3 regions of the Pseudoalteromonas sp. J2K-J979 genome follow, and region 1 is predicted to be linked to each of the others. Evidence: riboswitches for the same ligand, from Rfam matches in the RefSeq annotation. Region 1 holds a riboswitch; each other region holds the start of a gene.

Region 1 (10,800 bases):
TGCGAAATCTTCAGGTTTAATCGCTGATTCTAACTCATCTTGGTTATGTTTATCAGCTAAATTAATGTCTTTTACTTCAGTGTGATGATGGTGTTTTGCGCTGTAAAATGTTTTAACCCATGGCTTAAGGGGGTTATCGAAGTTGCTTTGCGATACAATGCCAAGTTTCTGGCTTTTTAATTTTACCAAGGTGCCCACAGGGTGAATGCCAATGCATTTAATAAATTGATTGGCAAGGTCGGTATCAAAACAGTGAGGCGAGTCATCTTTTATGATTTTGAATGCATTGATGGGGTTCATACCGTCTTTGTAGACACGTTTTGCAGTTAAGGCATCATATACATCAACAATGGCAATCATGCGGACATGCTGAGGGATATCGTCTCCTTTGAGTCCAAATGGGTAACCAAGTCCATCTAAACGTTCATGATGGTAAGCTGCAATGTCCACAGCAATACCTGATAAACCCGACTCTTCAAGAATTTCTTTGCTAAAGCGAGCATGCTCTTTCATGAGTGTGTACTCATCATCAGTAAACTTACCTGGTTTATTGAGAATTTCATCTTGAATTTTAATTTTACCAATATCGTGAAGCAGAGCTCCAGTCGCCAATTGATGCATGATGTCACGATCAATATGCAGATGCTTGGCAAAAATAGTCATTAGAACCGATACATTAATTGAGTGCTCTAGAAGGTACGCATCTTTTTCTCTGATACGGGTCATGCAAGCAAGCGCATCTTGATTTCGAAACACAGAATCAATAAACCCATCCGCAACTTCTTCAAATGGGCCAAGAGCGATTTTTTTGCCTGCTTTGATGGATTTGATGGCTTTTTTTTGTAGCGATTTAGCCTCGGTATAAAGTTTTTCAGCTTTGCTAAGCTCGCTTGAGACACTGACACTAAACTGTGTGGGGTCGTAGCGTTGACTCTCTTTGGATGTTTGTTCTTCTGATAAAGTCGGTGTTGCTTCTTGTGAGTGTGTAGGTAATGTTTTGTCTGTATCTATTTCAATTTCTAATATGCCGGCTTTGTGTAATTGAGCAATCGCCTCAGGGGTGCGTACCCAGCCCTGATTTTTAATTTTAAACTGCCCTTGTTGTTTAGTCACACTGTGGACAAACATGCCAGGAGTTAGATTTTTAATGGCAATTTTCTTAATCATCACTTCAAACTTAAAACAGATAGTCATTTAAAATTAGCAATAAACCTCAGATAAACCTAGGGCTTTAAAAAATTAAAATGGTAAATGGGCAATAAAAAAGGGCGCAAATGCACCCTTTAGCTTACTAACTCAGTAAGTTAATTATTCATCATCATCAACAGCTAGCGTCATTAACGAGGTGTTCCCGCCTGATGCTGTAGTATCAATGCTGATTGTTTTCTCAGTAATCAGACGAGAAATTAGCGTGTCATAATATTCGCTACTGATCACTGGCAGAATTGCACCGGTTCTGGCTGCTAGCTGCTTACTAAAATATCCCAAGCGAGACGAACGAGCCGCAACAACCGCACCAGCTAAGTGACTATGTGCCAAAATTGCTTGTAACTGATTAGGTTTAGCAACTTGGAAAACACCTTCGGCAACACCTGTAGAAATAAACTTATCTTTGAAAGCTGATGCTTCATCATAAAACAGCTCAGAAGCCACAGTGATAACCGTATTACCTGCAGCAAGAGCGGTGATGATTGATAAGACCCAGAAATTAAATGAAGTACTCTTATCGGCGTAGCACACAACACAACCACGAGGCTCTAAATACAGAATATTTGATTCACCTGTAGGCCCTGGCAATACTTTTGCTTTCTTCATGCGCTTTTCAACACGATTAAGCTGGCTACGAGCATCGGCAAGAGTGGCTGCTAAGTCATCGGCAAGCTCATTTACGATGTCAACCGTGGCGACTTTTGCTAATAATTGACGGACCACTGAGATACGGTCATTTAATGGGGTTGCACGCCAAATTTTCTCATCGCGGAGTGATTTCTGCATGATTTGATTGACTTGCTCAATGGCACCAGGGAAGTGATGCGTTTCCAACTCATCAGCTGTTAAATCAGTCATTTGAACGTTAACTGGCGATGCTTTTTCTTTGACAAGACGGGTTAAATAGTTAGGACCGCCAGCTTTAGGGCCAGTACCAGATAATCCACGGCCACCAAACGGCTGCACACCAACGACCGCACCAATCATATTACGGTTTACATAGATATTACCTGCACGCGACATTTTTGCTAAGTATTCAGCTCGCGCTTCGATACGCGTGTGAATGCCCATCGTTAAGCCAAAGCCAGTGGCATTGACTTGATCAATAACATTATCTAACTCTTCGCCTTTGAATCGAATCACATGCACACATGGACCAAATACTTCTTTTTTCAGCACTGATAAATCGCTGATTTCATATAAACGAGGCGCGAAGAAATAGTGGCCGGTTTCGCCCATTTCAGGTAATTCACACTGATAATGCAGCGTTGCACGACCTTTTAGGTATTCTACATGCTCGTTGAGCGCGTTCAGGGCTTTTTGATCGATAACAGGGCCAACATCAGTTGAAAGCATGGCAGGATCACCGACATGAAGTTCACTCATTGCACCTTTGATCATGCGAATCACATTATCTGCAATTTCTTCTTGAATAAATAAAACACGTAATGCAGAACAGCGCTGACCAGCACTTTGGAACCCTGATGCAATCACATCATCAACGACTTGTTCAGGTAAAGCTGTCGAGTCAACAATCATACAGTTTTGACCGCCAGTTTCGGCGATAAGTGGTACCTGAATGTCATCTCGCTCAGCAAGAGTTTGTGAAATGCGCGTGCCTGTTTCTGTTGAGCCAGTAAACATCACGGCCTGAATACGCGGATCTGGCACGATCACTTTACCTACCTCAGAGCCTCTTGCGATCACTGCTTGGACAACATCTTTTGGTAAACCAACTGTCTGCATTAATTCAATGGCACGTAAGGCGATTAAACTTGTTTGTTCTGCGGGTTTGGCAATGACGACATTCCCCGTCACAATTGCCGCAGCAACTTGGCCTAAGAAGATGGCAAGAGGGAAGTTCCACGGGCTGATACATAAAATGACACCGCGGGCTTCAAAACGCTCGTCTTTGGCTAACTCTTCAACGCGAGCAGCATAATAACGACAAAAATCAACGGCTTCACGAACTTCATCTACACCGTCTTGAGGAATTTTACCGGCTTCTTTAATACAAATAGCGATCAGTTCATCACGATGACGTTCAAGGATATCGGCTGTGCGGCGCAGAATGTCTGCTCGCTCTTGAACTGGAGTTTCAGACCAGTCAGCAAGTTGAGCCTCGGCCTTTTCGATTAATTGGCGCATTTGAGTCTCATCTTGCAATGCAATATGGCCAATGATTTCGTTGTGATTTGCCGGGTTTTTAACTGGTAGTGCACCAGCTGGAATACTTTGTTCGCTGATCAAGTTGTCGCTTAACCATTGATCTAAATTCGCTTTGAACGGTGTGATATGGTTAATATCAGTTAGGTCAATGCCTTTAGAGTTCGCTCGTTCATCACCAAAAATGTTAATAGGTAAAGAAATTTGACCATTGTATTTATTGCTTAAGCCTTGCAGGGTTTCAACCGGATCTGGTAATAATGATTCAACAGGTTTGCTTTCATCAACGATGGCATTAACAAACGATGAGTTAGCGCCATTCTCAAGTAAACGGCGGACTAAATAAGCAAGTAAGTCTTCATGCTGACCGACAGGCGCATACACGCGACATTGTACTTTATCTTGTGTCACAATCTGGTCGAAGAGTGATTCACCCATGCCATGTAAACGTTGGAACTCAAACCCTTCGCAGTCGCCTTTAGCCACTTCTAAAATTGTCGCTGCTGTATATGCATTGTGTGTCGCGAACTGAGGGAAAATCACATCGCGAGCTGCCATTAATTTCATTGCGCACGCTTTGTAAGATACGTCAGTGGTTGCCTTACGTGTAAAAACAGGGAAATGCTCTAAGCCATCTTTTTGGCTGTTTTTGATTTCGCTATCCCAATAGGCACCTTTAACAAGACGGACCATCAGTTTGCGTCCAACACGTTGGGCCAAATCAACTAACCATTCAATCACAAATGTGGCACGTTTTTGGTAAGCTTGAACGGCTAAACCAAAGCCATTCCAAGTGCCTAAATCTGGATCAGAGAAGACAGCTTCGATAATGTCTAATGATATATCTAAACGTTCTGCTTCTTCGGCATCGACTGTAAAACCAATGTCGTAGTCTTTAGCTATTAAGGCTAAGGCTTTTAATTTTGGTACTAGTTCTGTAATGACACGCTCTTTGTGAGTGAATTCATAACGGGGGTGAATAGCAGATAATTTAACAGAAATACCTGGGCTTTTAATCGGGCCGCGTTTATTCGCAGCTTTACCGATGGCGTGAATTGCATTGACATAACTTTGATAATAACGATCAGCATCCGCTTGAGTACGGGCACCTTCACCTAGCATGTCGTATGAATAAACATAGCCTTTTTGTTCTTTTTCAATCGCACGCTCAATCGCTTCATCAATGGTGCGGCCCATTACGAACTGCTTACCCATGATTTTCATTGCGTACTGAACAGACTTACGAATGACAGGCTCACCTAAACGACCCAGTGTTTTTTTCAAAACACCAAATTGATCATCTTTGCTTTTATCTGAGTAGTTGACCATTTTACCAGTGAATAGTAATCCCCAGCTTGAAGCATTAACAAATAATGATTCACTGTTGCCTAAATGAGAGCTCCAATCACCATTCGCTAATTTATCGCGAATTAGGCTTTCTTGAGTTTGTTTGTCTGGCACTCGAAGCAATGCTTCGGCTAAACACATTAATACAACCCCTTCTTCGGAAGATAAAGAAAACTCATTGAGCAGGGCGTCAACACCGCCTTGTCCTTCTTGATCTTCACGAATATTGACAACAAGTTGTCGGGCGCGCTCCCAGGCACGGCTTCGAGCCGTCACACCCACTTCTGCAAGTGGTAAAATATAATCAATTACTTCATTTTCATCGATGCGATAGAAGTCGCGGATCTTCTGTCTGATCGGACACTGTGTAGTTAAATCACCGTTATAAAGCATTGCAAACCCTCAAAAATCAAAAATGGAGCCAAACAAATTAAAGCCGCATTCTATATAATATACATCAGAACATGCTGGTTAATTTTGCCAAAATACCGTAAATTACAGCGCATATTTAGTTTTTAACAGCATAAAATACTGCCATGAGCCAACCGAAAGTCAGCCGTGCATTAGATCGCATAGACCTCGCTATTTTAGACGCGTTACAAAAAAACGGAAAATTATCAAATGTGAACTTGGCAAAAGAAGTTAATTTGAGTCCGAGTCCATGTTTAGATCGAGTTAAACGCCTTGAAAAAGACGGGTTTATTGAAAGCTATCGCGCGGTTTTAAATGCTGAAAAACTTAATCAAGGTTTAATGGCCCATGTCCAAATCACTTTAGCTAAATCAACCACCGATGTGTTCAAAGACTTTAAAAAACATATACTCACAATTCCAGAAGTCGCTGAGTGTGACATGGTTGCAGGTGGATTTGATTATTTGTTAAAGATACGGGTTGCGGATATGGCGCAATATCGAGAGGTATTGGGTAAATTAGTTGATATCCCAGGTGTGGCGACAAACTACACATATATGATTATTGAAAAAGTCAAAAAAGATGCCGGTCTATTGTTGTAAACCAAAATAAAAAAGCACCAGCGGCGCTTTTTTATTGGAATAAATGACTTTTATGCCCAGCCATCGTGACGTCTGCGACGTGATAAAATAAGCGTAATAATGATACCAAACAATAGTCCAGTAAAAGCAATCGCCGCACCATACATTAATAATTCTTTTTTCTCTTTTTCGCTATTTTGTATTTGTTGTTGTGAATGCTGCTGATTTTGTGCCAGTGCATCGGTTAGTTTTTGTCTGAGTTGTGCATTTTGTTGCTCAAGCTGTGTATTGGCTTCTTGTAATTGCGGAACGATATCAGCATTGCTAGCAAGTAACTGCTCATTGGTCATTAGCTTATCTTTTAACGCCACAATTTCAACGCTCATACCGGGTTGCTTGGTAATAAAACGCTGATCGACCCATCCTGTGCGACCTTTGTCATCTTTAACTTGTGCATAACCTTCTTCAAGTGCCAACTGGCTCACTTTAGTTCCTGCTGTAATTGATCCTAAGATCCGAAAGTTTTTACCTGCACCTGCATGCATATACACATATAAATCATCAATAATATAAACGCTTTGGTCTGTGGGAGTGTTTTCTGCGTCTGTTTCTGCTTGCGTAGCCCATGGTGTTATGGTTAATGCGGCAATAAATAATAAATGTTTAAACATCCCAAACCTTTGATAATTAATTATGATTGTTAGCAAACAAATAGTATGAATTTCCCACTGTAATAGCAAGTTATCGAAGCAATGAGTCTCGTTTGAAGGCAATTTAAGTAAAAAATTTGCAATCTGCCATCGGGATAGTTATTTTGAACACTTCTATGAATTAATAAAAAGCTATCTAACCTCTATGGATACAGAGATAGAACTGAAATTTCTCGTTTCAGAAAAAGTGATAACCCAATTACCCGCGTTAATTACTCAGTTTTCCAAAAAAGTAACGAATTACCCCGCTCGCAATTTACTGAATGCGTACTTTGATACTCCTAGCAGAGAGCTTCGCGCATTGGATATTGGCCTACGTACACGCTGTTGTGATGATGAGTGCGAGCAAACCATCAAACTAGCAGGGCAAGTTGTTGGAGGCTTGCATCAACGGCCAGAGTATAACCTTCCATTAGAAAATAAACGCCCAGATTTACAGGCTTTTCCTGAGTCAATTTGGCCGCATGGTATGCAAGTTAAGTCGATTAACCCTAGTTTGTACCCGATTTTTAGTACTCACTTTATTCGTCGAACGTGGCTGATCGAAACAGACAATGGTTCGGAAATAGAGGTGGTGTTAGACAAAGGTGAGATTAATGCTAGTGGTCAAATAGAAGCAATTTGCGAAGTTGAAATGGAACTTAAAAAGGGTCAACGCAGTGATGTGTTTGCTCTTGCTAAACAGCTGATTAACTGTCAAGAAGTGCGGTTAGGTTTATATAGTAAAGCTGCGCGGGGATATATGCTTGCAGACAAAAAGCCCCTAAAAGCAGATAAGTACATCAATTTTGTGCCTTTGAAGTCAGATATGAATCAAGAGCAGGCGTTTAGCGCGTGTTTAAACTATGCGATAGCCTTTGTGCAAAAACACGAGCAGTGTTATTTCGAGGATGCCAAGTTTAAAACTTTAAAACGCATGATTGATGGTATCAGCTTAATTCGCCATGCATTTTGGTTGTTTGAAGGTGTTGTTGATAAGCACAGCACTGAACATTTACGTCAAGAATTAAAATGGCTGTTACACAGCTTTTCATGGGTTGAAACGGCGATTCAAATTAAGACATTCACATCAAAGAAGCATGTTTTTTATAAAAAAATAAGTAAAGCTCCGACCCTTGAGAGTATGATCACTGATTTAAGACAACAACGACCGCGAATTGCAGCCATCAAAGCAATTTTTCAATCTCCACGTTATAACAATTTGATTCTCGATTTAACGACATTTTTAGTGGATCGGAAGTGGCGACAAACGTGGTCAGCGGGCCAAGAACTAGCAGCACAAGAAAAAGTGGCCGATATTGCCGCACGGTTATTTGAAAAAGATTGGCAAGAAATGAATACGCTATTTCCTGCTAGTGATGAGTTTACTTCTCAAGATTACTTAGCGCAAAAACAGCATTTACAACGTAATTTACTCAGTGGTGCATGCTTAGGTGCACTATTTTCAAAACAAAATCGCGATGAGTTTCGCAGTCCTTGGTTTGATATCATCGAAGGAATTGATGAATTAAGTACATTAGATTATTTAAAGCAGTTATGTGATCAGCAAGAAGATGATGACTTATTACAAATTCAAACATGGCTTGGGCAAAAAACAGATAACCTAATAGCCGCAATGGAGCAAAGTCGGTTGGTTACACAAAAGCAAGCTCCTTACTGGCGTTAAATTACGTCCGAGTTTATATGAAACATCTGCTTTTTTGCGGCTTTGTTTGTTCAAAGCAACTTGATTGGTAATGTATTTTTAAAAAGAAGGGCGCTCTATCTGCACCCTTTTAGCTCTCAAATATTTAGTAGTCGCCTCTGGTTCTCTTTTCACTATTCAGTTTTTAGGAAACCAATTATGAGTTATTAAAAGGCGCAAAAATATATTCTCCACATTTGTCTCGCTTAACACCGATTAAAAAGCTTAATTTAGTGATGCCCTCAAATTAAAAAAGTTAAACCTAAAAAGTACTTAGATCTTTTTTTGTAATCCCAGACTAAAATACTAGTAAAAAAGTTTAATTTTGCACTTGCGCTAATCCTTTTGTTGTAATAAAGTTGTCTCAGAAACTAATGATTAGTTACTAACAGAGCGAATTTACTAAGAGTATATTCGTTAAGTAAATAATTCAGAGTCTATATATTGTGAGCTAGAAAAGGGCAAGTTAAAGGAAACTTTAATACGCAAAGCTACCGGCCTAAAGATTTTTATCCAAGGCAGCGGGGTTGCCGAGGCGATGAACATACTCACTCCTCCACCTATTCGTATAATTTCAATATTGAGATGGCTTCTGAATTATCAATTTTGTGGAGGTACAAAATGATTTTCTTACCAAAAGCTATTTCTCGTTATTTACCAACTTTTACATTACTTGCAGCTGCTCCTTTTACTAATGCATTTGCAACGGAGTTAACAATTTCTTGGTTTGATAACTCAGATAATGAAGTTGGATTCATAATAGACAGAAAATTAGAGTCCGACTCTATTTATCAGACCCTAGTCCAGTTACCTGATAATACATCAGCCTTTAAAGACACTGAAGTTGTTGAAGGTGAGACTTACTGCTACAGAGTTAGTGCTTACAATCAAGCTGGGCAAGCTATTTCTGATGAAATGTGCGCTGAGGCATCTTCATCAGAAGCACCAATTGATCCAACCTTGCCACCTGTAGAAGGGGGGGGGATTGCAGCCGTTTCCTATGAGCTAATCTCTAAACCTGAAGCGATCGAATTATCAGGTAAGGAATTTTATAGTTTTAAAAGTGGTTATACATATAACTCAGAATATAGTAGTGAGGCTATTGATAACGTGGCTTTTGATATAAATAGTGGCTCATTGAAACGTTATGATAAAGACTTTTTTATCTTTAAGGATCATGGGAGTGAATTAGAAAATGGCTATGCTCACATGCCGTTTCATATTGATAATTCACTAGAGTTTACACTTACAGGAAATGGAGCTTCTCAGACGGCAACACTTTATATGATGGCAGGTGTTTGGGATTCTGAAGTGACAAGTTTTAGTGTGACTGCTGGCTCAGAAACAACGAAAATAGAGATACCGAAAGGGTATCGGTGGTATTACGTGGCCGTGCAATTTGAATATAAAGAAACGGTCACAGTTAAAGTTAATCCAGATACTTCAGTTGGTGGTTATAGTAGTGTAATGTTTGCTGGAATTGTTTTAAATAACGAATCTAGTGGTGCCACTGCACCAGATTACTCATATGCTTCTCTTCAATCAGTCGATTTGTTAACTAATAAAGTGATTAGCATCGAAGGGTCTAAATACGTAACAGCTTCAGGTCATGTATTAAATGAATCCGACTCATTAGCTCAAGTTAATTCAATTAACTATGAAGGAGAAGGAAAGCTAAGAAATAGTTACTTTAGCATACAAAGTGGTGATGAAATATCAGCTCTAGAGCATTGGAGTATGGACTGGAATGTCGAGAATGAAACATCAATCCAACTTTCTAGTGAATTAAATCAAGTAAATTTTGCTAGTGTATATATTTTTGCTGGAGCCTATTCAGATAATTCAGGTTCATTCACCGTGAGTATTAATGGAGTAGATGAATTGATTGAGTTACCGAAAAACAATAGGTGGTACTATATAAAGCTCGATGTTGAATTTGAAGGAAATGCAGAGATTTTAATAAAACCAGTTGGAAATATTGAAGGTTATAGTCAAGTTGCATTTGCAGGAATTGCTTTACAGTAATGAATTTGAATAAAAAAAACCCGCTAAAAGCGGGTTTTTTTATTGCTTACTAAGGTTCGGTTTAAGCTTTTTTGTTACGACGAGCCGCGCCAAAACCAACTAAACCAAGACCTAATAAAGCGATAGTCGCTGGCTCAGGAATAGTCGAAGAAGAAAAGCTAAATTTTCCACCTTGACCTAAACCATTAAATCCTTGAGTTGAGAAGCTCCACTGACCTGAAGTTGATTCATAACCATTACCGTGGATCATACCTGAACCTTGAATAATGGCATAGTCAGCTTTCCCGTTATTATCAAAGTCAACCTCTTTATTAACTAAGATATCCAGTAGATCAAAACTAAAACCAGCCACTGTCCACAATTGAGTTGTAGGCGTAGCTACAACAAAAGGATCTATAAAGTCAACCGTTTGACCGATAGCGCTAGAGAATGAACCTGATGTTGTTGAAGCTTCAACTTGCGGATTAAAAAAGTCAATTTCAGTAATTGAGCCACCGCTAAGTTTTACAATAGCACCACCTGTGAAGTCAATTTGACCCGTAATGGCTTGCAAAGGCGTTGAAACTGGGTTTGCAAATGCAGAAGAGGCAAATAGTAAAGTTGCAGAAGCTGCGATTGTAGTAAATAAGTTTTTCATTTAATTCCCTTAAAGTACGTCTAGATTAAT
Region 2 (10,800 bases), 600 kb from region 1:
AATTGTCTGATACGCAGTGAGTTCATTCGGGTTACCCCATTCATCATACTCATTGGTTGTCAGTGGAATGCTTTCGTCAAGCATCGTAGTCAACACATCTAAAAAGGGCACATGACAACCGACCCCTCGATAAAGCTCTGGCGCTTGATTGACCACAGCCCCCATTAATAACCCACCCGCACTACCACCTGAAGCAAATACTTTATCGCAATGGCCATATCCCTGTGCGATCAGCGCACGAGTCACATCAATAAAGTCATTAAAAGTGTTTTGTTTGTGGGCTTTTTTACCTTGCTCATACCAATCACGACCGAGCATTTCAGAGCCGCGAATATGGGCAATCGCATACACAAAACCACGGTCAAGCAAACTTAATGCATTACTTGAAAAGCTCGCATCAATGGTGATGCCATACGCCCCATAGCCATATTGAAACAATGGATTCGTACCGTCTTTTTTAAAGCTATCTTTGCGATAAACTATCGAAACGGGCACGCGCGCACCATCTCTTGCTTCAATAAAGAGCCGCTCTGACTGATAGCGACTTGCATCAAAATCACCTAACACTTGCTGTTGTTTTAATACCGTTTGTTCGCCAGTTGCGAAATCAAACTCTAAGAGTGAACCAGGGGTCGTTAAACTTGAATAATATAGGCGTGCACATGTCGCGCTTGGTTCTGGGTTTTCAGCCATGCCTGCAAAATAACAAGGATCATTGAATTCAAGAGGAAAGGAAGTGCCATCTTGACGATAAACGATAAACTTTAATTGCCCCGCCTCGCGTTCGGTGACCACCATATACCGTTCGAACAACTCCACACATTCCAACATGATGTCATCGCGATGACCGATCACCTCTTGCCACAAAGACTGATCACCGATTTCAGATTGGTGCGCGGTCATTAAACGAAAGTTTTTCGCCTGCCAATTTGTCACAATGAAAAAAGTTTCGCCTAATTTATCCGCATCATACTCATGACCTTTTTCTCGAGGACATAATTGCACAAACTGGCCATTGCAATCGTTGGCATCCAACACCCAAGTATCACTGGTTTCGGTAGACTCTAAATCAAGCATGATTAATGATTCATCACGACTTTTACCCAGCCCCATAAAAAAGCTGGCATCCTGTTCTTCAAATACCAACACATCATCGGCTTGCTTAGTGCCAAGCACATGGCGATATACTTGATAGCCTAAGAGGGTTTTGAGATCTTTTTTTACATAAAACACGGTTTGATTATCGTTCGCCCACACCGCTTGCCCTTCAGTGTTTTCAAGCACGTCGTCAAGCAGCAAATCTGTGGTTAAATCTTTAAAACGAATTGTGTAAATACGACGGCTATCAGTGTCTTCAGAGTACGACATTAACTGATCATTGGGGCTAATAGAAAATTCCCCTAAGTCGTAATATTCATGTACTTGAGCCAAAACATTGGTATCGAGTAATAATTGCTTATTGCCCCCGAGGGCATCTTCTGAGCGATAATAACGAGCAAATTCGTCATCACCACTTATTTCAGAGTGATACCAAAACGCCCCATCTTTAACTGGCACCGTACTATCATCTTTAACGATTCGATCTTTAAGTTCATTGAATAACGCATCTTCCAGAACCTGGTGTTGCTTAAGTACAGAGTCACAATAGCGATTTTCGGCTTCTAAATGCTCGATAATCTGAGGGTTTTTTCGCTCATCATCCCGCATCCAATAATAATTATCGCATCGCGTATGCTGATGGTGAGACATTTCAAACGGTTTTTTTATCGCTATAGGTGCACTGATACTCGGGTTAGCCACAAACAATTTCCATACAGAAGATCAAATTGGCGCATATTTTAACGCAATCCATAAAAAAAGCCCGAGTTAATCAAGACTCGGGCTTTGGCTAAACCATCATAGAAATGGTTACTCAAGGGAAAAACATTATGAGAGAGCTATTAATTTTTACTCTAGCCGCTGCCAAGCTAACGGCCAATTTTTACCCACGCCGGGTTCATACTGTTCGTCCATGTGCCCTCCTAAGCGGCAAAATTCGGTATATGGCCATGGCCGACACATATAAATGGCATCAGTTTTACGATGATAAACACGATCGCCTGCGCGATAATCACTGCGGTATTGAGGAAAAATATAATCATACAACGAGTCCAAAATGACTTGTTGTCCTTTACACGTATCGGCATGCATAAAACGAACATCAACACTCACAATCCCGCTGGCTTGCAAAGCAAAAATACTGTTTTGACCATAACTTGGGATGATGCCAATTTCAGGGTAGTGCCGCCCCGCCTGCAACACTTTAAAATGTTTATTAATGTACTCGCAGAGTAGCTTAGGCCAAACATGAGGCTCTCCTTCACTCGCTTGAGCTACTTCATACTCAAACGACAGTTCAGGTAAATTACCTAATTGATCAAATAATGCAAAGTGAACTCTGTCACCTTTATTTAACCGATAATCCGTCACAAACGTATGAATAATATGCCAATCACCAGGTAATAAACCTGCCAATACATTAACCATACAAGCACCTTTTAAGGTTATTTTGTTTCATGCAACATGCCGCCAGCATACAAGTACACCTTCTAATCCTTTAATAACACGTGAGTTTATTTGGCGACCAAACACTAACAGTGCATGCACTGTGAAGGCACAATGAAGAACTCATTGCGGCAACCCCGCTGTCGTAGCCATGCAACAAGACATGACCGTAGATCGGAAGCTTTGCGTCCTAACCTTTCGATTAGTTTGCCAATATAAGCGCAGATCATAGCTTAAGTGCCATCAATATCAAACTAAAATACTACCGACAAAAATAAAACCACACTTTAGAACCAGCTAATGACCCCTTTCAACGCTATGAATCAACCCTATAATTGCATACAATAGACCAAAATAACAACCTATTGAGCATCCTATGCCGTTATATCCCCTGCTAATTGTGCGTATTTGCTTGTGCCTTTATTTACCCTTCGTATCAGCCGCTGACTTGCAACTCAATCGATACGGTTCGCCTTCTGCGATGCAACAGTTTGATCAATATGGTAATCAGCAGTTTAATCCTTTTTTCGATCTCGGTAGCTGGCATGGCTTTCTGCAACCCGCCACCACCAATGAATATGGTGGCTTTACAGGGCCAATGTTAATTGCTCAAGAATATGGCATCTTTATCGCCAAGCAACTCGAGCAAATTTCATTGCATCATCAAGACACCCAACGTCGTTTTGATCTAACAAACGCAAAGCACAGCATACAAACGTTGCCTGGCCAACTTATCCAGCACTACAAATGGCCAACGCTACACCTCTCCCTCACACTGCAGTTTATAAACTCGACCACTGCCTTAATTGAAACTCAGTTTACTAACCTCACTCAGTATCCACTGTCATTGAATCTGCAATGGCAAGGAACCTTACACAAGACATTTTCCAAAACACAAACGTACCAAGCACGCTATCCTGATTGGCAGATGCATTTTGACACAACACCCGACGTGCTTACGGTCAAGTTTTCTAAAATGAGCGCCCCTTGGCAAATGTTGTTTTCTGGCCAAGAGCAGTATCAAATTACCCGCTCTATCCGTTCTAAGACGCAGCTCAGCTCACAAAAAAACAGCTATCTCAGTCAGGCAGTTCTGGAGCTCCCTCCCCATCAAAGCAGCACAATTTATACTCAACAACGCTATATTCAACACCCTAATGAGACGCCCGCAGTAGCTTGGAAAAACATTACAGAATTAAACAACCAGCAACAAAAACGCTGGGCAACCTATCAGCAGCGCCTCAACCCTCAGTCTCAGATCCCCCTCGCGTTACAAACCAAAGCTGTTGCGACCTTAATGGGTAACTGGCGCAGCCCTCAAGGTGCTATTTTGCACGATATCGTCAGCCCTTCGACCACAGCCCGCTGGTTTAACGGCGCATGGGCTTGGGATTCATGGAAACATGCCTATGCCTTGGCCAAAATCGATCCTGAATTAGCTAAAAAGACCGTTATTTCAATGTTTGATTATCAAATCAGTGCACATGATCCAATTAGACCGCACGATGAAGGCATGGTAATAGATGCCATTTTTTATAATAAAGATCAGCAACGTGGTGGCAAAGGTGGCAACTGGAATGAACGCAATACTAAACCTCCATTGGCCAGCTGGGCTGTTTGGCAAATATACCAACAAACGCACGATCGAGACTTCATCACACAGATGTTTCCTAAACTGCTCGCGTACCATCAATGGTGGTATCGCAACCGCGATCATAACCAAAACGGCTTAGTTGAATATGGCGCCACCTTGCACCCACTTCAAACGAATGAACAAGGCGAATTACGCTTCACAGTCGATTACTTATCACCAATCACCAACCTTGCTTTAAGCCAGTGTGCACTGGAGTCTGCCACAGAATATTTTCGTTACCAATGTAGTGGTAACAACTTGTATAAACAAGTGCTAGAGGATGCGAATTACATAGCGTTAGATATCCCTGTTCAACATGGTGCTGGTTGGGAGTCTGGTATGGACAATGCTGCCCGGTTTGGTTTTATCAACCCAGAACAGCTCGCACGTTATGCCACAACCTTCCACCATGGCGACCTAAAAAAAGCCCGTCAAGACTGGCAAGTGCAGTTTTTACCCAACCAAAATAATCAGCAGCTTGTCGGGTACTCAATCAACCAAGAGTCAGTTGAACTCAATAGCTATTTAGCACAAGAAAAACGACTTCTCGCAAACATGGCGTCATTACTCGGCAACCCCCGCTTTGCACAGCAACTCAACACTGATGCCCGCACACTCACCGATAAAATTAACGCCTGCTTTTTTGATGCCCAAACTGGCTTTTATTACGACCGACAACTGAGCACTTTGTCATCCGACACCTTGTGTAGCGGCCAACTTCTCAGTCATCGCGGTAAAGGACCTGAAGGTTGGGCTCCTTTGTTTACTAAAGTGGCCAGCCCACAACACGCGCAACGCGTAGTTAAAAATATGCTCAATCCAAAAGAGTTTAATACTCATGTACCATTTCCAACCGCAGCCCTGAGCAACCCTGCCTATGATCCTAATATTTATTGGCGAGGCAGAGTATGGCTGGATCAAGTCTATTTTGCTTTAATCGCACTGCAAAACTATGGCTATTCGCAACAAGCTCAACAGCTATTAACACGGCTGATAAATCACGCAGAAGGGTTACTCGATTCGCAGCCGATTCGTGAAAATTACCATCCAGAAAACGGCCAAATGCAAGGTGCAACTAATTTTAGCTGGAGTGCTGCTCATCTGTTAATGCTAGCACAAGAGGTCAATTCACCCACCTTGCTGCCCGAACAAGTAAAAAATCAGTAAGCACTTACAATTAATTACAACTTTTCAATAGGGTGTCAGCGTATAATCGCGCGCTACACTCTATTAGTACATAACCAAACGCGGCCTCATAACATGAAATTCTATCTCTCACTTTTATTCAGCTTTTTTCTTGGGGTTATTCTCTGCTACAGTTATTTTTCTTTTTTGGGTGCCAATTCAACAACTGACGTCACCAGACCTTTTCACTCCAAAACAACAGAAACGCTCTCTCACTCCATCGAGGTCAATCCACCTTCTGAGTCTGAATCACTTAGCAATCGAGCCGTGAAAGCCAATATGCATCACTCTCACGAACGAGATGAATCGACTGATGACAACAATCACAATAATGCTGATAGCCAACAGCCCACAGGCACGGTTCCTGAACTCGACTTTACGGCTCTCGATACCCATTTTCAGAGCCTTGAGTTTGCAAAAGCAGCTGCGACCATTGAAGTCAATTTTGCTCTCACAGAAATCAGCCACACTTTATCTTTGACTGAGCAACAGTTAAGCGCACTCAGCACACTGCTACACGACAAAAATAATGCTGAGATCGAGCTTATGACACCGTATTACCAACGTATGGCCACAAATAACAATCCATTTTTATCCGCCGAACAAGACCAAATAGAACTTGAAGCAATCAACCTCGAACGCGATGCAATCCAACAACAATTCGAGCAACAATTAACTCAATATTTATCGGCTAAACAAATCGAAAGTTATCAAGCACTAGAAAAGCAGAAAATCATCCAACAACATGAACTTGAAAAGTTTTATAGCACACAAAGCTACTTTGCCATGTTGCCAGACCTACAAGAGAGTCAAAAGCAGGTCATCTTAGATATTTACCAACAAAGCTACCAACAAAACATGGCTAACTTAGACGTGAAACTTGGCGCATTTGGTACTGCTCACCGTCAGTTTTCTCAAGGTGAACACCCGATGCAAGCCGTTGAACCGCAAATTGAACAAATTTTAACGCCTGAACAATTAGCAAAAAAGAAACAGTTTGAAAACCTAGAAGCTGGGTACTAACACTCCAGCCGCTTATTTACATGCTTGTTGATATTGCTTTGGGCTTTGGCCGAACATCGCTTTAAAGCGACGACTAAAGTGACTCGGATCATTAAACCCACTATCAAAACAGGCTTGTGTCACGCTTAAGCCCTGTTTAATTTTTTTTGCCGAAAATTGTAGCCGCTGCTGCAGTAAAAAGGCCTGTGGCGTGCAATGTAAATGCTGCTTAAACATCGCATACAAGCGGCTACGACCCATACATGCCACTTTACACAGTTGTTCAATTTCGATTGGGTGCATTAAATTTTGCTCGATAAACTGCACCACAGCTTGCAACGCTGAGCCTGTAGGATCTTGTCGAGCATGGTGTAACAACATCTGTGAACTATTAAAGCGTAGCAATCGCACAATGAGTTCAGTAATCCCTAAATCAATCAGCATGCTTCTATCTGATGGTTCCTCAATAAAAACCTGACTTAGCTTGTGATACAAAGCTTGTGTAGCGGAGCTATTATCCAGCTGCATAGTCGAATACATTTGTTTAAAATCAGCTGTTTGCTCAAGCGCCATTTTATCAACGACCTGTTGAATTCGTTTGCTGTCGATCTCGATGGTTAAACAGGATGTTGGTTGTTGCCAGCTAGCCGTAGGGAAATCGATTGCGACCTGTTCACCTTGCGCAATAATGAAGCTCTGCCCGGGAAAAAAACGCTGGCCTACTTGCAAACTATGGTGATGCATCACTTTTTCGCCCTGAGTCATCGCACACAACATCAATTGCTCAGCACGAAATGGCACCGCCTTAGCCGCTTCGTAAGTATCATACACACACAACTGCACGTCATCAGCATTAAACACCGTACAGTTATCAATTAAGGTTTTGATTTTTTTATTATTAAGTTGGCTACTTCCGGTCAAAACGTGCATGGATTTTTCCTTTGTTACCTGTCGCTAGCATGGATGAGAAATGTACAAACAGTCAAGTTTTTTGCACCGAGCGACAAGTTATCGCCTTTGTTAGCTTCTAGTCTGGTAGGTCAAACAACACACAATTGGACACATAATAATGATTTATAAAAATCCAGGCCAACCCGGCGCTCTTGTTTCTTTCAAATCACACTATGGTAATTTTATTGGCGGTAAATGGATTGAGCCCGTTGACGGCCAATACTTCGACAATACGAGCCCTGTGACAGGCGAAATTATTTGTAAAATTCCACGTTCGAATGATAAAGACATTAACCTCGCACTCGATGCAGCCCATGCAGCTAAAGAAGCGTGGGGAAAAACATCCGTAACAGAGCGGAGCAACTTACTACTAAAAATAGCCGACCGAATAGAGCAAAATCTTGAGATGCTCGCCGTTGCAGAAACGTGGGATAACGGCAAAGCGGTGCGTGAAACCTTAGCGGCTGATCTGCCTTTATGTGTTGATCATTTTCGCTATTACGCAGGATGCATTCGTAGCCAAGAAGGATCGATTGGTCAGATTGATGAGCAAACAGTCGCCTATCACTTTCATGAACCCCTTGGTGTGGTCGGGCAAATCATTCCATGGAACTTCCCATTATTAATGGCCGCATGGAAACTGGCTCCTGCATTAGTAACCGGAAACTGCGTTGTGCTTAAGCCTGCAGAGCAAACACCTGTTTCAATCTTAAAGCTCATTGAAGTAATTGAAGATTTACTGCCTGCTGGCATATTAAATGTTGTTAATGGCTTTGGTAAAGAAGCAGGTGAAGCACTTGCAACCAGTAAACGTATCGCTAAAATCGCCTTTACTGGCTCAACACCTGTCGGGGCGCATATTCTTAAATGTGCAGCCGAAAACATCATTCCTTCTACCGTCGAATTGGGCGGAAAATCACCAAATATCTATTTCAACGATGTGATGGAACAAAGTGAAGAATACATTAGCAAATGCGTTGAAGGGGCAGTCTTGGCGTTTTTCAATCAAGGTGAAGTGTGCACTTGCCCGTCGCGTTTATTGATTCAAGAAGATATCTACGATGCTTTTATTGCCAAAGTGATCGAACGCACAGAGCAAATAAAACGGGGTAATCCACTGGATAGCGAGACCATGGTCGGCGCTCAAGCATCACAACAACAGTTTGATAAAATCTTAAGTTACCTTGAAATCGGTAAACAAGAAGGAGCGCAAGTTCTTGCCGGTGGCGGCATTGAAGCCATCAGCGATGATTTATCTAAAGGCTACTACGTACAACCCACGTTGTTTAAAGGCGATAATTCAATGCGAGTATTCCGCGAAGAAATTTTTGGCCCTGTCGTCAGTGTAACCACCTTTAAAGATGAAGCTGAAGCCATTGCAATTGCCAATGACACTGAATTTGGCTTAGGGGCAGGGCTGTGGACGAAAGATATGAACCTCGCTTATAGAATGGGTCGCGCCATTGAGGCTGGTCGAGTTTGGACTAATTGCTACCATCATTACCCTGCCCACGCTGCATTTGGTGGTTACAAAAAATCTGGGGTTGGCCGGGAGACCCATAAAATGATGCTTGATCATTATCAAAATACCAAAAACCTTTTAGTAAGTTATGCCGACAGCCCGCTTGGTTTTTTTTAGACCCAGCAATACGCGATAACCCCCTTTATCCCTAGTTTAAAACGTCAACGCCATGTAATGCATGGCTTTGACGTTTTAAAAAATTAAACAAACAAAAAAGCCTGCTCATTTCTGAGCAGGCTTTTTGTCCAATGCTAAAATAACCGCTAAGCGCTAGGCTTTTTGTTCTTGCGGGCGAACAGTTTTATTACGCGATAATTTAATTTTAACCCAGCTAAAAGGCTTGCGCAGGTCATACAATATTAAGTACAAGCACGGTACCAAAATTAAGGTCACAATTGTGGCAAACAGCACCGCAAAACCAAGCGCGACCGCCATAGGAATTACAAATTTTGCTTGTAAGCTAGTTTCAAACATAATCGGCAAAACCCCCACAAATGTGGTGATTGAAGTCAGGGTTATCGCCCTAAATCGCGCACAACCCGCTTCAATGACAGCCTTTTTAATCGCATAGCCTTCTTCGCGTTTTTGGTTTACATAGTCAGTCATTACCAAGCTATCATTGATCACCACGCCTGCAGCGGCAATCAAACCAAATGTCGACATCATGCTGATATCTAAACCAAAGAAGAAATGCCCCCAAATCGCACCCGTCAAACCAAACGGAATCACCGACATAATAATCAGTGGCTGAGAATAGCTCTTAAGCGGCACCGCCAGCAGAATATAAACAATGATCATGCCCGCTAAGAAAAACAGCATTTGCTCATTAGCTTGCGCTTGCTGCTCCTCAATAGCACCACCGAGCTCACTTTTCACTGAAGGGAACTCAATCGCTAACTGAGGCAATAAATCATCTTTGACCTTTTTAACTACTTCATTTGGTTCAATCACTTCTTCGTCAATTGCACCATACACATAAACGGTACGGTAGCCACCTTCACGACGAATGTAACTAATCCCTGGTTTTTCAGCTAATCCAACAACATCACCCAACATCACTTCTTGGCCACTTGGCGTGGTTACAACTGTGTATTTAAGCGACGAGAACGCTTCCCGGGTTAATTTAGGATAACGCACCATCACACGGACTTCTTCGCCATCTCGTAACACACGTTGCGCTTCACCGCCGTAAAAACTAGCGCCAACTTGATTCGCAATTGATGACAAGGTCAGGCCTAAATCATACGCAACCGGCAGCAACGTAATTTGCACTTCTTTGCTAGCCGGATCGATCGTCGAGCTAACATCGTACAAGCCTTCTTGCTGTTGCAGCATATCGATTAAACGACGACCCGCGGCATTGAGGGTATTGATATCTGAACCATACAATAAATAACCAAATTCACCATCACCACCACTACCATTAACATCATCTTGAATGCTAAATGATTTCATCCCGGGGATCTCTGGTAACGCTTCCCGCCAACGGCGTGATAACTCAAAGGTGTTAAATGGGCGCAATTCCTCATCGACCAACGGTGCTAGCAAGCGCGCTTCGGTACGCCCTTGGTTAAACGCTAAAATATCGCGGATCATACCTTGACCATATTCAGCCTTTGTTTGCTCATCAATGTCTAAAATAATCTTTTCGATGGTTTTAAGCGCATCAATGGTTTGTTGATCTGAGACATTTTCATTCATCTCAATTTCAATGCCCGGAAAGTCATGCGGCACTTTGGGTGTCGGGACCGTGCGTACATAATTGGCACTGATCAACGCAATACTAATTAAAAAGAAACCAATAAAACCACTAAACACCAACCAACGCCACTCGGTGCATTTACTTACAAAGCGTTTGTACGGGCCATTGACGAAACTAAAAAAGTTGCGGTTAAAGCGGGCACGCCAGCTTGTTTCAGGGATCGGATCAAATCGGCTATGTGCTAAATGCGCAGGCAAGATG
Region 3 (10,800 bases), on a different replicon from region 1:
TTCCAGGCGGACATAAACACTGTGAGAATTTACTCTTAGTTTCTAACCAATCACGACTCATAACTTGCTCCAATTTTAGACATACTCTCAGATTCAAAAGTACGATTTAATTCGACTATTTATGCAAAACAAAAAGAATTAAAAAAATATGCATCTTGCACTGATTGTATAAAGACAGCTCAATCTATAAATGTGGCCCGAATCAATAGCAAGCTTTAAACACATATAAAATCAGTCACTTATGATTATTCCATTTATAAAATTTCTAACACACGAGACTAAAATACTTTGCATAAATAAGGCTTAGTTTAGCAATATACTGGAATGGCTTTGCTGTCAAACCGACGTTTTTTTTCGATCCACAATAAATGACTGACTATGCGATTGCGCTGCATAAACTTGTGTTAACTGATAATTACTACTGTGAAATATTTGCAGAGCTTAAAATTTACACTAGAGTTTATATGACAATTTTATGACACCCAAACCAAGGAGCGGTTATGTCTATCAAACGTGTATTTTTATTACTCTCATTGTTAATTTTAACTGCAATGGCGTGTATGGGTGGATTGCTTTGGTATGAAACAGGTAGCATTGCCGAATTAGGCAATGATCTCACCTTAAGCAAAAAGCTAACCAACGACATGCTGATACTAAGAAGGCACGAGAAAGATTTTTATTAAGAAAAGATGTGAAACATGTCGAAAAATTCGAACACCGCTCTACGCTCTTAGCGACTCGTCTGAATAAACTAGAGAAACGCCTCTCCTATTCACCTCATTTAAAACATCAACTGAGCATCGCTAAATCTAACCTACTGAAATAAAATCAATTATTTAATTCTCTCGTGAATATTGATAAAGATATCGGACTAACAACCGGATCAGGTCTTAGACTCGCGTTCTATCAAGCCGAGACTGAACTCAAAAATCAAGTGATCGATAGTGGTGATACTCAAGCAATTGCAAACATGGTGAGGTTAGTCTTACTCGAAAATGATTTTCTGACTAGTTTAGATTTATCTGTCAAAAACCAAGTCGACGAACAATACCGAACTGTCAAGGTTGCTTTTTCTGACAATCAAATACAGTCTGACCGTGCATTAATAAAACTTGAAACAGCAGCCAGTCATTTAGCTCAAGCTTTAAAAAATCGAGGCTTGAATGAAAACTCTGGCCTAAGAGGTGAATTAAGAGCCAGTATCCATCAGTTTGAAGGCCAACTAGGTCAGCTTTCGAATCAATTACACCAAACGATTAATGAACATTTGGTCAAAACCCGTACAAAAGGTCTCAGCCTCGCTGGAATATTAACCTTTGCTATTGCCAGCCTGCTCCTATGGCAAACATATCGTATTACACGACGCCTAAAACAGGCTAACAATAAAATGTATGATATTAGCCATGGTGGTGGAGACTTAACCAAACACATCGATTTAAAGGGCAAAGATGAAATCACTGAGTTAGCACATTGTGTCAATGAGTTTATTGACACAACAGCCGATATAGTCAGAGAAATCAAACACAAAGGCGAAACTGTCGAGCTCGGCGCTCATCACTCTGTCGAACTAACTAAACGCTCACAACAGGCCATTGAAGAGCAAAAGAATAACACATTAGCTGTTAAACAAGCCGTCAGTGAACTAGTTCAAGCAGTGCAGTTAATTGCAGAAAACTCTGCCAGTGTACAAAGCAGTGTTACGTTAGCTGATATGAACATGGATAAGGGTACCCAGTTAATGACTGAAGCCTCGGACAATATGGCAATATTAATAGGGCATACTCACCATAATGGTCAGCTTATGACAAACTTAAGTCTAGCAAGTAGTGAAATCGAAAGTGTCACCAGTGCCATTCGAGAAATTACCGAACAAACAAATTTTCTTGCCCTCAAAGCAGCCATTGAAGCGGCTCGTGCTGGTGATACCGGCCGTGGTTTTGCTGTTGTTGCCGATGAAGTCCGCACATTAGCTAAACGGACACAAGCTTCAATAGTCGAAATAGAAAAAATGATTGCGACATTACAGCAATTAGTAAAAGAATCAGCAGCAGCGATGCAAACCAGTTTAAATTTAAGTGACCAAATGAATGTGTCGATTGCCAGTTCACAATCAAGCATGGTCGATAATAAGCACTCAATGGATCAAATTCGTCAGATGGTGATGCAAATCGCCAGCGCGACTGAAGAACAAATGTACACAGTGAAAGGGGTCGAAGCTGCAACAGTGAATATTTCGGTCTGCGCAGAACAGCTTTTTATTGATTCATGTGATCACTGATCTAATTGCGAAAATTTGGAACGTGATGCCCATAAAATGCGAGAAGATGTCGCAAAACTTATCGTTTAATTAATAAAACACATACTTCTTCTAAGGATCACACCATGTTCTAAAATTGGCAAGCCGTTGTGATCCTTCCTTTTTATTAACTGGCCTAAATAAAGGTCATTTTCATATCAAATGAGTACGCACCCGCCTATTTAAAGCAAGATAAAGCCCCTTCAAAGTTTCTAAGTGACGATAGATCAGGACATTAGTCCTGTACGAAAGTCATCATAAATTTTAACAATGACTACTTATATTTTTACTTATTCACTAATATTGGATTGAATGTATCATCAATTGATTTAATCAAGTTCAATACAATTAACATTCAAGGGTCGTTTATGAACACGGTTTTTCACTTAGGTCTAGATAAAACGGATTTACAAGGCGCTACTTTGGCAATTGTCCCTGGTTGCCCTGATCGTGCCTATCGAATCGCCCAACAAACTAAAAATTCAACGTGTTTAGTTAAAACCCGTGAGTTTCATGCTTACCTAGGTCAATTATCAGGTAAAAATATCGTGATCTGCTCTACCGGTATCGGAGGCCCATCCACGTCAATAGCAGTCGAAGAGTTAGCCCAACTAGGGGTCAACACATTTTTACGTATCGGTACAACTGGGGCGATTCAACCGCACATCGATGAAGGTGATATTTTAATTTCAAATGCTTCAGTAAGACTCGATGGCGCGAGTCAGCATTTTGCGCCTCTTTGCTTCCCTGCCGCCTCTGATTTTTTTACCACTCAAGCACTCGTTCATGCCTGCAATACTCACAACATTGCTTTCCACATTGGAATTACGGCTTCTTCCGACACCTTTTATCCTGGTCAAGAACGTTATGATACTTTCTCAGGTTATGTGCCAAAATCATTACAAGGAAGCTTTGATGAGTGGCAAAAATTGGGCGTAATGAATTATGAGATGGAATCTGCGACCTTATTTACCATGTGCGCATCACTGGGTTTAAAAGCCGCATGTGTTGCTGGTGTATTGGTCAATCGTACTCGTCAAGAAATCCCGACTATCGATCACGTTGCGATAGAAAATAAAACCATCAAAATTGTCCTTGAAGCTGCAAAACACATAATTTCACAGTAAGCCTATAATTTAAGTCTATACTCATTAACAAGTACATTCCGCTCGGAATTGTTAATGAGTCGATGCTTTTTACATGGCCTTGTATGGATAGCCATACTTATTACCTTTATTACTTTAATTAATCTCGGTGCATCTTGGGCCGACTGCGAAGAAGTAATTTGGTTTGGCCTCTACATTTCATTTTTTATTGAAATTTGTAGCTGTATCAAAAAGCCGCTGTTTGTTTTATCTTTTTCTATCTATAGTTTTGGGTTGTTTCTTGACATTGTTGATGCATTTTTTATCGACTCCTTCCCTATAATCAATGTAATTGACACTCCCATTAAACATGTCGGCTTGATCCTAATTTGTTACTGTTTACTTCAGATAGCAAAAAGCCGTTTTAGTAAGATTGAACAATTACGCATTGAAATAGACCGCCGTATAAAACTTGAAAAAGACTTACGATTTTTTGCCTATCACGATGAATTAACAGGTTTATTTAATCGACGGGCTTTTTTCGAACATTTCGAGCAACAGCACTTTGAGCAAGCCTACCTTTATTATTTTGATTTAAACAATTTCAAAAATGCCAATGATAAATTTGGTCACCATATTGGTGATGAATTATTGGCTACATTCTCGCACACTCTCACCCATCTGTATCCAAATGACAAAGCCTATCGCTTAGGAGGCGATGAGTTTGTGTTGATTAGTCGTGAAATCATCGAAGATTTAGAGGCATTTAAACATCAGCTTGATCAGCCGTTAATCAAATATATGGTCTCCGTCAGTGTTGGTATGCAATGCCTAGAATCAGGAGATGATCCTGACCATGCATTGCATTTAGCCGATCAGCAAATGTATATAGACAAAGAAGCGAATCGAAGCCGCTATATTGTTAATATGTTTGATTTTCAACCTTAGACTTGATGATATAAAGCAACAAGATAGAGCGGAATAGTAAACCCAAAACTATCTAACACGGCTTTTGCAACACCCGTTTGATTTTCTTGACCTTTTATTTGAGCTAGGTAAACAGCCTTAACGGTTGTTTGGTCAAATTCATGCCCTGCTAAAACCAGCTGGCTAATTGCGCTTTGCAATGGCGATAAGCTTGGACTATATGCGGCATTTTCTGCATAACGGCCATAAAACTTACTGCCATCGTGGCAAACAATCATACAACTGGCATAATTACCGGTGTACGGGACATAACTGTACTCGGCATGTTTAACCAATTGAGAAACTTTAAAGCTAGTGTCTACTAACTTTAAGCTTGCTGGTTGGTGTGACATCAGAGCACTGTGATTCTCTAATTCTTTAGGGCCAAAAGGCATAGGTAAAAATGCACTAAATGGGTGATGCTCGCCATTCAGACTAATAATCAATGACTCTGCATCGGCCAATTCATTGATAAATTGTCGGCAATAGCCACACGGCGCATCGGTGATGGCCAATTTTGAAATACGGTTTGCACCACTTAACCAAGCATTATTTATCGCTGCCTGTTCCGCATGAACGACAAGACTAAGCGCCTGGGAAGGAAATTCAAGATTTGCACCAAAGTAAAAATCTGCATACCCATCTTGATTCGGTTCACCCGCGGCGATTGCGCCAACATTGAACTGAGAAATAGCGGCGCGAGAAAAACTCGCTGCAATAGGAAGAAGTGCTGCCATTAATTCATCGGAATTAGTATTGAGCTGAACGACCCATTGCGCGATTTCGGCGGCTTTAAGCACACCATTATTGGCCTTCACTTGTGAGAATAGCTCTGTCAATTGCTGTTCAGAAAGAAGCGACTCTGCCAGTATTTGTTCTTTACACATATTATTGTTGTCATTTTTAAAATGGCCAGACAGTTTATGTGATTTTAACTGGTATTTAAACCAATTATGCCGCTTTTTCTAACCAATTTTTCGCTTGTTTAAAACATTCGAAATTTTCAGCATTTAATGAAAATCGTTTCGCATTTTGTAGTAATAAATCATGTAAATAGCCATCAAAGCCGACCACACGAGCAACATAAAACCCGGCCAGTTTATCTTTGATAGCTAACACTACATCAATCACTTCTACTGCAGCATAGCGATGGCGCAGTTCGGTCACATCAATCAATAATTTACTGCATTGGCGCTCTTGTGCATAACGAGTGATGACAGTGTAATTTCGAATGACATCGGTTGACGTAGCTGTGCCGGTTAATTTAACCAAAACAAGATTTAAGGATTCATCGTAACTAATACTGGTGATGATATCTGACATAATTTGCTTAAAACCTCTAAAACGAAAACAAAGGTGGATGGCAAATTCAAAGAAGAGAAAGTAACAATGTTGCTCGGTAGCCCAGCTATCTTAGGTTTCCCCTTAGATCTGAAGCTTTGCGTGAGTATTTTTTCAAATACCTTGCCTTTGACTTGCAAGGTCATAATACAGGCAAACATTTTAGAGTCAATACTCAAATTCACTGCCTATTATTCAGTATCGACTCTTTAAGACTGCGGCTGATGCACAACAATCTATCGTTTTCCAAAAAAATCAATATCTAAACGACTACTTCGCCTCTATCACCTCATTCATGTTGAGCTGAAATAAAGTTCATCGATATCGAATTAACACAATGGCGAATATTTTTATTCGTTAATGCTTCACCTTCAAAAACATGGCCTAAATGGCCCTCACAGTTAGCACAGACAATCTCGATTCGCCGACCATCCGCATCAGGTACACGTTTCACCGCTCCAATAATTTCATCATCAAAACTTGGCCAGCCACAATGTGAAATGAATTTATGCTCTGATTTGTATAACGGCGCATCGCAACGTTTGCAAATATAAAGTCCTGGCGCCATTAAATCAGTGTATTGACCAGTAAACGGACGCTCCGTCCCTTTTTGTTCAATCACATACTGCTCTTGCGGTGTTAGTTGTTTAAATTGACTCATGGTTGCCCTTCTGTTTCGAAGCTGCCTGCATATTAGGCAGCTCTGACTATTTAACGTGATTCACTTTTAACCCGTATTACGCATACCTGCAGCAATGCCAGCCATCGTAATCATTAACGCCTGATTGAGAGCACTATCATCTGTATGTGGTTCGGCTCTCGATCGGCGAAGGAGTTCCACTTGCAGCACATTCAGTGGATCTGTGTAAGGGTTTCTGAGCTCTATCGATTGTTGCACCCACGGCTGTGCAGCCAATAAAGTGCGGTTATCACAATATCCTTTTACCCAGTCAATTGCTTGAGTTAATTCAGTACGTAGCCTCTGGCCTAACTCACTCAACTGTGGACTGACAAGATGTTGATCATAATGTTCACTTAACCAAGGATCGGCTTTACAAAACACCATTTCAAGCATTTCGATTCGCGTACGAAAAAAAGGCCAGTCTCGGTTCATTTTTTCTAACGTCTCTTTACCAAAGCGACTCTCTGCGGCTTCTAATCCGCTCAGAGCGCCAAGCCAAGCAGGCAACATGAGTCGATTTTGACTCCACGCAAATATCCAAGGGATTGCACGCAAGCTTTCGACTCCACCATCAACTTTACGTTTTGCGGGCCTTGAGCCAAGTGGCAATTGCGCTAATTCTTGCTCCGGGGTCGCACTTCGAAAATAAGGTACAAACGACGGTTCTTCATTCACAATGCTGCGATAATGCGCGCAAGAGCGCTCACTGATCAGTGCCATCACCTCTTGCCAAATCGGTTCAGGTTTTGGAGGAGGCAGTAAGTTATTTTCAAGCACCGCACCGGCATATAATAGTAAGCTTTGCTCTGCAACTTGTGGTAACCCAAACTTAAAACGGATCATTTCACCTTGTTCAGTCACCCGCAGACCTGACTTTAACGAACCTGGAGGTTGCGAACGCAAAGCTTGTGCCGCCGGTGCGCCACCGCGACCGACAGTACCACCGCGACCATGAAATAAAATTAACTCGATATCATGCTTTTCTGTAAATTTAACCATTTTATCCATGGCTTCATATTGTGCCCAGCCTGCAGCCATCATGCCCGCATCTTTAGCTGAATCAGAATAACCTATCATCACATATTGCTGATTATTCACTTGTTGCAGATACCAAGGGTGATTAAATAGCTGCTCGATGACGTTTGGTCCAGCATTCAAATCATCAAGGGTTTCAAATAATGGGGCGACTGGTAACACATAAGGACACCCTGATTCCTTGAGCAATAAATGAACTGCTAATACATCTGATACAGTTCTTGCCATCGAAATAATGTAAATACCAAAGCGTTGACGATCCGTATTAGCGATAACCTTACACGTATCCAATACTTCTTGCACTGGGGCGCTGGGCTGCCAATTTTTAGGAATTAATGGCCGCTTTGATTGTAATTCACTCAATAAAAACTGTTGCTTTTGAACTTCGGTCCAAGCGTTATAATCGCCCAAATCTAAAAAGGTCGTGAGTTCGGCTAGAACATCACTGTGGCGTTCTGAATCTTGTCGAATGTCTAATTTACTCAGGTATAATCCAAAACAATGAATCCGGCGCAGCACATCAAGCAACAGACCATCTGCAATTTGGCCCATTTTGCAGCCATGCAAGGAGCGATAGCATAACTCAATCGGCGTTTGCAGTTGCTCGATATCGGTAATTAAATCTCGCGCATCGCTCTGATGTCCCTTTACTTTAGCGGTTAAATGATGCTCAGTTTCACGTAATTGATCTCTGAGCTTGCCTAATATATGTCGATAGGGTTCGTGTGCGCCTTGGCTCAATGTATGAAGAGCTTCATCACACTGGTTCATAGACAATTCACCGCTGAGTGTATCAATGTCGCGTAGATATAAGTTAATTGCCATCCAGCGACCTAAATCAAGCACTTCTTCAGTGACTCTAGCAGTAACAAATGGATTACCGTCACGATCGCCTCCCATCCATGAAGTAAACTGAACCGGACTGTAGTTTAATGGCAAAGAAAAGGAGAACGTTTGATCCACTTGAGCCGTAAAATCACGAATAAAATCTGGGACTGCTTGCCATAAGCTGTTTTCAATCACGGCAAATCCCCACTTAGCTTCATCAACAGGTGTGGGTCGTTGCTGGCGAATTTCATTGGTATGCCAAGCTTGGCAAATTAACTGCTCTATGCGGTTAACTAAATAGGTTTGCTCTGAAGGTAATAAGCTATCAAGTTCAAGTGCACCGAGGCATTCATTCATCTGGCGATGTTTATTGACTAACGTTCTGCGTGTAATTTCGGTTGGATGGGCGGTTAAAACTAAATCTATGTGTAAATTCAGTATGGCATCTTGTACATCTTTAGCAGGTAAATTGGCGGACTTAATCTGCTGTAAAGACTCAATTAATGGATGATTATTTTTATCGTTTTGGCGTGAAATCGTATGAAATTGCTCGGCGACATTGGCTAAATTCAAAAATTGATTAAAGGCACGTGCCACAGGTAACAGCTCATCGTCGGTTAATTGATGTAATAAATCAATCAATTCTTCGCGGCTGTTTCCTTCTTGATTTCTAGACGCTTTGGATAATGCTCGGATTTGCTCAACCTTGGCTAAAACCGCTTCTCCTTGTGCTTCCTTAATCGTCTTACCTAATAACTGGCCTAATAAATTGACGTTTGACTTTAATGCACTGTAATCACTCATTCCGTATTCCTAAACAATAAAGATACAACCGAAAATACAGAGCTTTATCTTTTGAGACAAGCTATTTTATTGAATAAGAAAGATCGATTTTATAGTTCACTCGTAATGGTTAAAGTGATTAATACAGCAGCGAGGTTTAATGAAACAGTTTACTATTTTTTATGATGGGACATGTCCTTTATGCGTGACCGAAATGACTAAACTCGCTCACTACAACCATCAACAATCACTTATTTTTGCAGACATCTATCAAGAAGATTTCCAGCAGCGTTACCCACATATTGATCCTGAGCAAGCAAACACCATCTTGCATGGGCAATGGAGTGATAAGCAAGTAATACTTGGATTGGATGTCACCATCACTGCGTGGAAATTAGTCAACAAACATAACTGGTTGGCTGTTTTACGTTGGCCATTAGTGCGACACATTGCAGATTGGTGTTATTTGTTTTTTGCCAAGCACCGCTACCGTATCTCATTTTTGCTTCTTGGTCAGCGCCGTTGTCAAAGTGGGCAATGTCAGCTACCCGCTTCAAAATCATCAGAGAAAAATACATGATAAGTCAAAACAATACAGATAAACACGTGTTGGTGATTGGCGCATCAAGTGCCATTGCTAAAGCGTTAATCGATACCTTGATAGATGATGAAACAGTCAGTCATATTTATGGGGTCTCTGGGCAGGCACAAGCCATCACACATTATCGTTATACAGCTATTCAAACAGATTATAACGAACAAAACACTCAGAAAATCATCCATGATTTGAAAGAGGTACCCGGCTATTTTTCCGACGTATTTATTTGCAATGGCATATTACATACTGAGCAATTTATGCCAGAAAAAAAGTTAGAAGATATCAATCAAAATCAGTTAACCCAGCTTTTAACGTCAAACACTGTTATTCCTATGTTATGGGTTCAACATTTAATTAACTTATGCAAATCTGAATTCCCCTGTAACATCGTGGTGCTTTCTGCTCGCGTGGGCAGTATTAGCGATAATCGTCTTGGGGGCTGGTACAGCTACAGAATGTCGAAAGCGGCCTTGAACATGGGATTAAAAACGGCCGCAATTGAATACGCGCGCAGAGCAAAAAATATTAAGCTCGTCGCCTTTCACCCTGGTACTACCGATACCCCATTATCAAAACCATTTCAAAGTAACTTGCCTGAGGGGCAATTGTTTACGCCTCAGTTTGTTGCTCGCTCATTATTAACTATTCTCAGTAATACCACTCCTGATGGCACCTTATCGTATATCGATTGGGCGGGAAAACCCATCCATTGGTAACATCTACCCTAGTGTGACTATTTTTATAAAAGACGACTCTTATGATGATAAACAAAACTCAACGTTCACAACTCGACTCTCGGTATCGTGCGATGCTGGTCAATTCTTTATCTGGATTTAAAAGCGCCAACTTGCTCGGCACTTGCAACCCAAATGGACAAACCAATGTAGCAATCATTAGTTCCGTGTTTCATTTAGGTGCAGATCCAGCGTTAGTCGGCTTTATTATGCGCCCACACACAGTACAACGTGATAGCTTAGACAACATCCTTGCAACAGGGGTCTACACCTTAAACCAAGTTAATTCTGACATTTGGCAGCAAAGCCATCAAACATCAGCTCGCTATGATGCATCACAATCTGAGTTTGTTGAAGTTGGCTTAACATCCGAATACCTCAATGAATTTAAAGCTCCCTTTGTGCAACAAAGCCGAATTAAATATTCCGTTGAACTGCAAAGCAGCCAAGAG

What was found. A riboswitch is a leader RNA that binds a small molecule or an ion and turns the genes downstream of it on or off. The one in region 1 is predicted to bind cyclic di-GMP.
Region 2: it holds a riboswitch for cyclic di-GMP, as region 1 does, so the genes downstream of both, AC3KVK_RS15940 (chitin-binding protein) here and AC3KVK_RS13185 (hypothetical protein) in region 1, are expected to answer to the same signal.
Region 3: it holds a riboswitch for cyclic di-GMP, as region 1 does, so the genes downstream of both, AC3KVK_RS17475 (hypothetical protein) here and AC3KVK_RS13185 (hypothetical protein) in region 1, are expected to answer to the same signal.

What each region holds. Positions count from the first base shown of each region.
Region 1 covers NZ_CM200281.1:2,879,422-2,890,221, reverse strand. Annotated here, with positions in the region: gene AC3KVK_RS13210 (cyclic di-GMP phosphodiesterase) at 1-1,164, opposite strand, end outside; gene putA (bifunctional proline dehydrogenase/L-glutamate gamma-semialdehyde dehydrogenase PutA) at 1,309-5,115, opposite strand; gene AC3KVK_RS13200 (Lrp/AsnC ligand binding domain-containing protein) at 5,259-5,735, shown strand; gene AC3KVK_RS13195 (TIGR04211 family SH3 domain-containing protein) at 5,786-6,385, opposite strand; gene AC3KVK_RS13190 (CYTH and CHAD domain-containing protein) at 6,570-8,090, shown strand; cyclic di-GMP riboswitch class I at 8,559-8,643, shown strand; gene AC3KVK_RS13185 (hypothetical protein) at 8,730-10,133, shown strand; gene AC3KVK_RS13180 (PEP-CTERM sorting domain-containing protein) at 10,195-10,770, opposite strand.
Region 2 covers NZ_CM200281.1:3,483,847-3,494,646, forward strand. Annotated here, with positions in the region: gene AC3KVK_RS15935 (S9 family peptidase) at 1-1,749, opposite strand, end outside; gene AC3KVK_RS15940 (chitin-binding protein) at 1,948-2,526, opposite strand; cyclic di-GMP riboswitch class I at 2,672-2,766, opposite strand; gene ygjK (alpha-glucosidase) at 2,921-5,344, shown strand; gene AC3KVK_RS15950 (hypothetical protein) at 5,438-6,385, shown strand; gene AC3KVK_RS15955 (AraC family transcriptional regulator) at 6,398-7,294, opposite strand; gene exaC (acetaldehyde dehydrogenase ExaC) at 7,434-8,954, shown strand; gene AC3KVK_RS15965 (efflux RND transporter permease subunit) at 9,108-10,800, opposite strand, start outside.
Region 3 covers NZ_CM200282.1:214,428-225,227, forward strand. Annotated here, with positions in the region: gene AC3KVK_RS17445 (arginase family protein) at 1-61, opposite strand, end outside; gene AC3KVK_RS17450 (hypothetical protein) at 501-683, shown strand; gene AC3KVK_RS17455 (methyl-accepting chemotaxis protein) at 848-2,278, shown strand; gene udp (uridine phosphorylase) at 2,665-3,423, shown strand; gene AC3KVK_RS17465 (GGDEF domain-containing protein) at 3,478-4,329, shown strand; gene cdd (cytidine deaminase) at 4,326-5,234, opposite strand; gene AC3KVK_RS17475 (hypothetical protein) at 5,299-5,670, opposite strand; cyclic di-GMP riboswitch class I at 5,743-5,826, opposite strand; partial or broken gene AC3KVK_RS17480 (methionine-R-sulfoxide reductase) at 5,993-6,349, opposite strand; gene ppc (phosphoenolpyruvate carboxylase) at 6,416-9,037, opposite strand; gene AC3KVK_RS17490 (thiol-disulfide oxidoreductase DCC family protein) at 9,177-9,596, shown strand; gene AC3KVK_RS17495 (SDR family NAD(P)-dependent oxidoreductase) at 9,593-10,330, shown strand; gene AC3KVK_RS17500 (flavin reductase family protein) at 10,372-10,800, shown strand, end outside.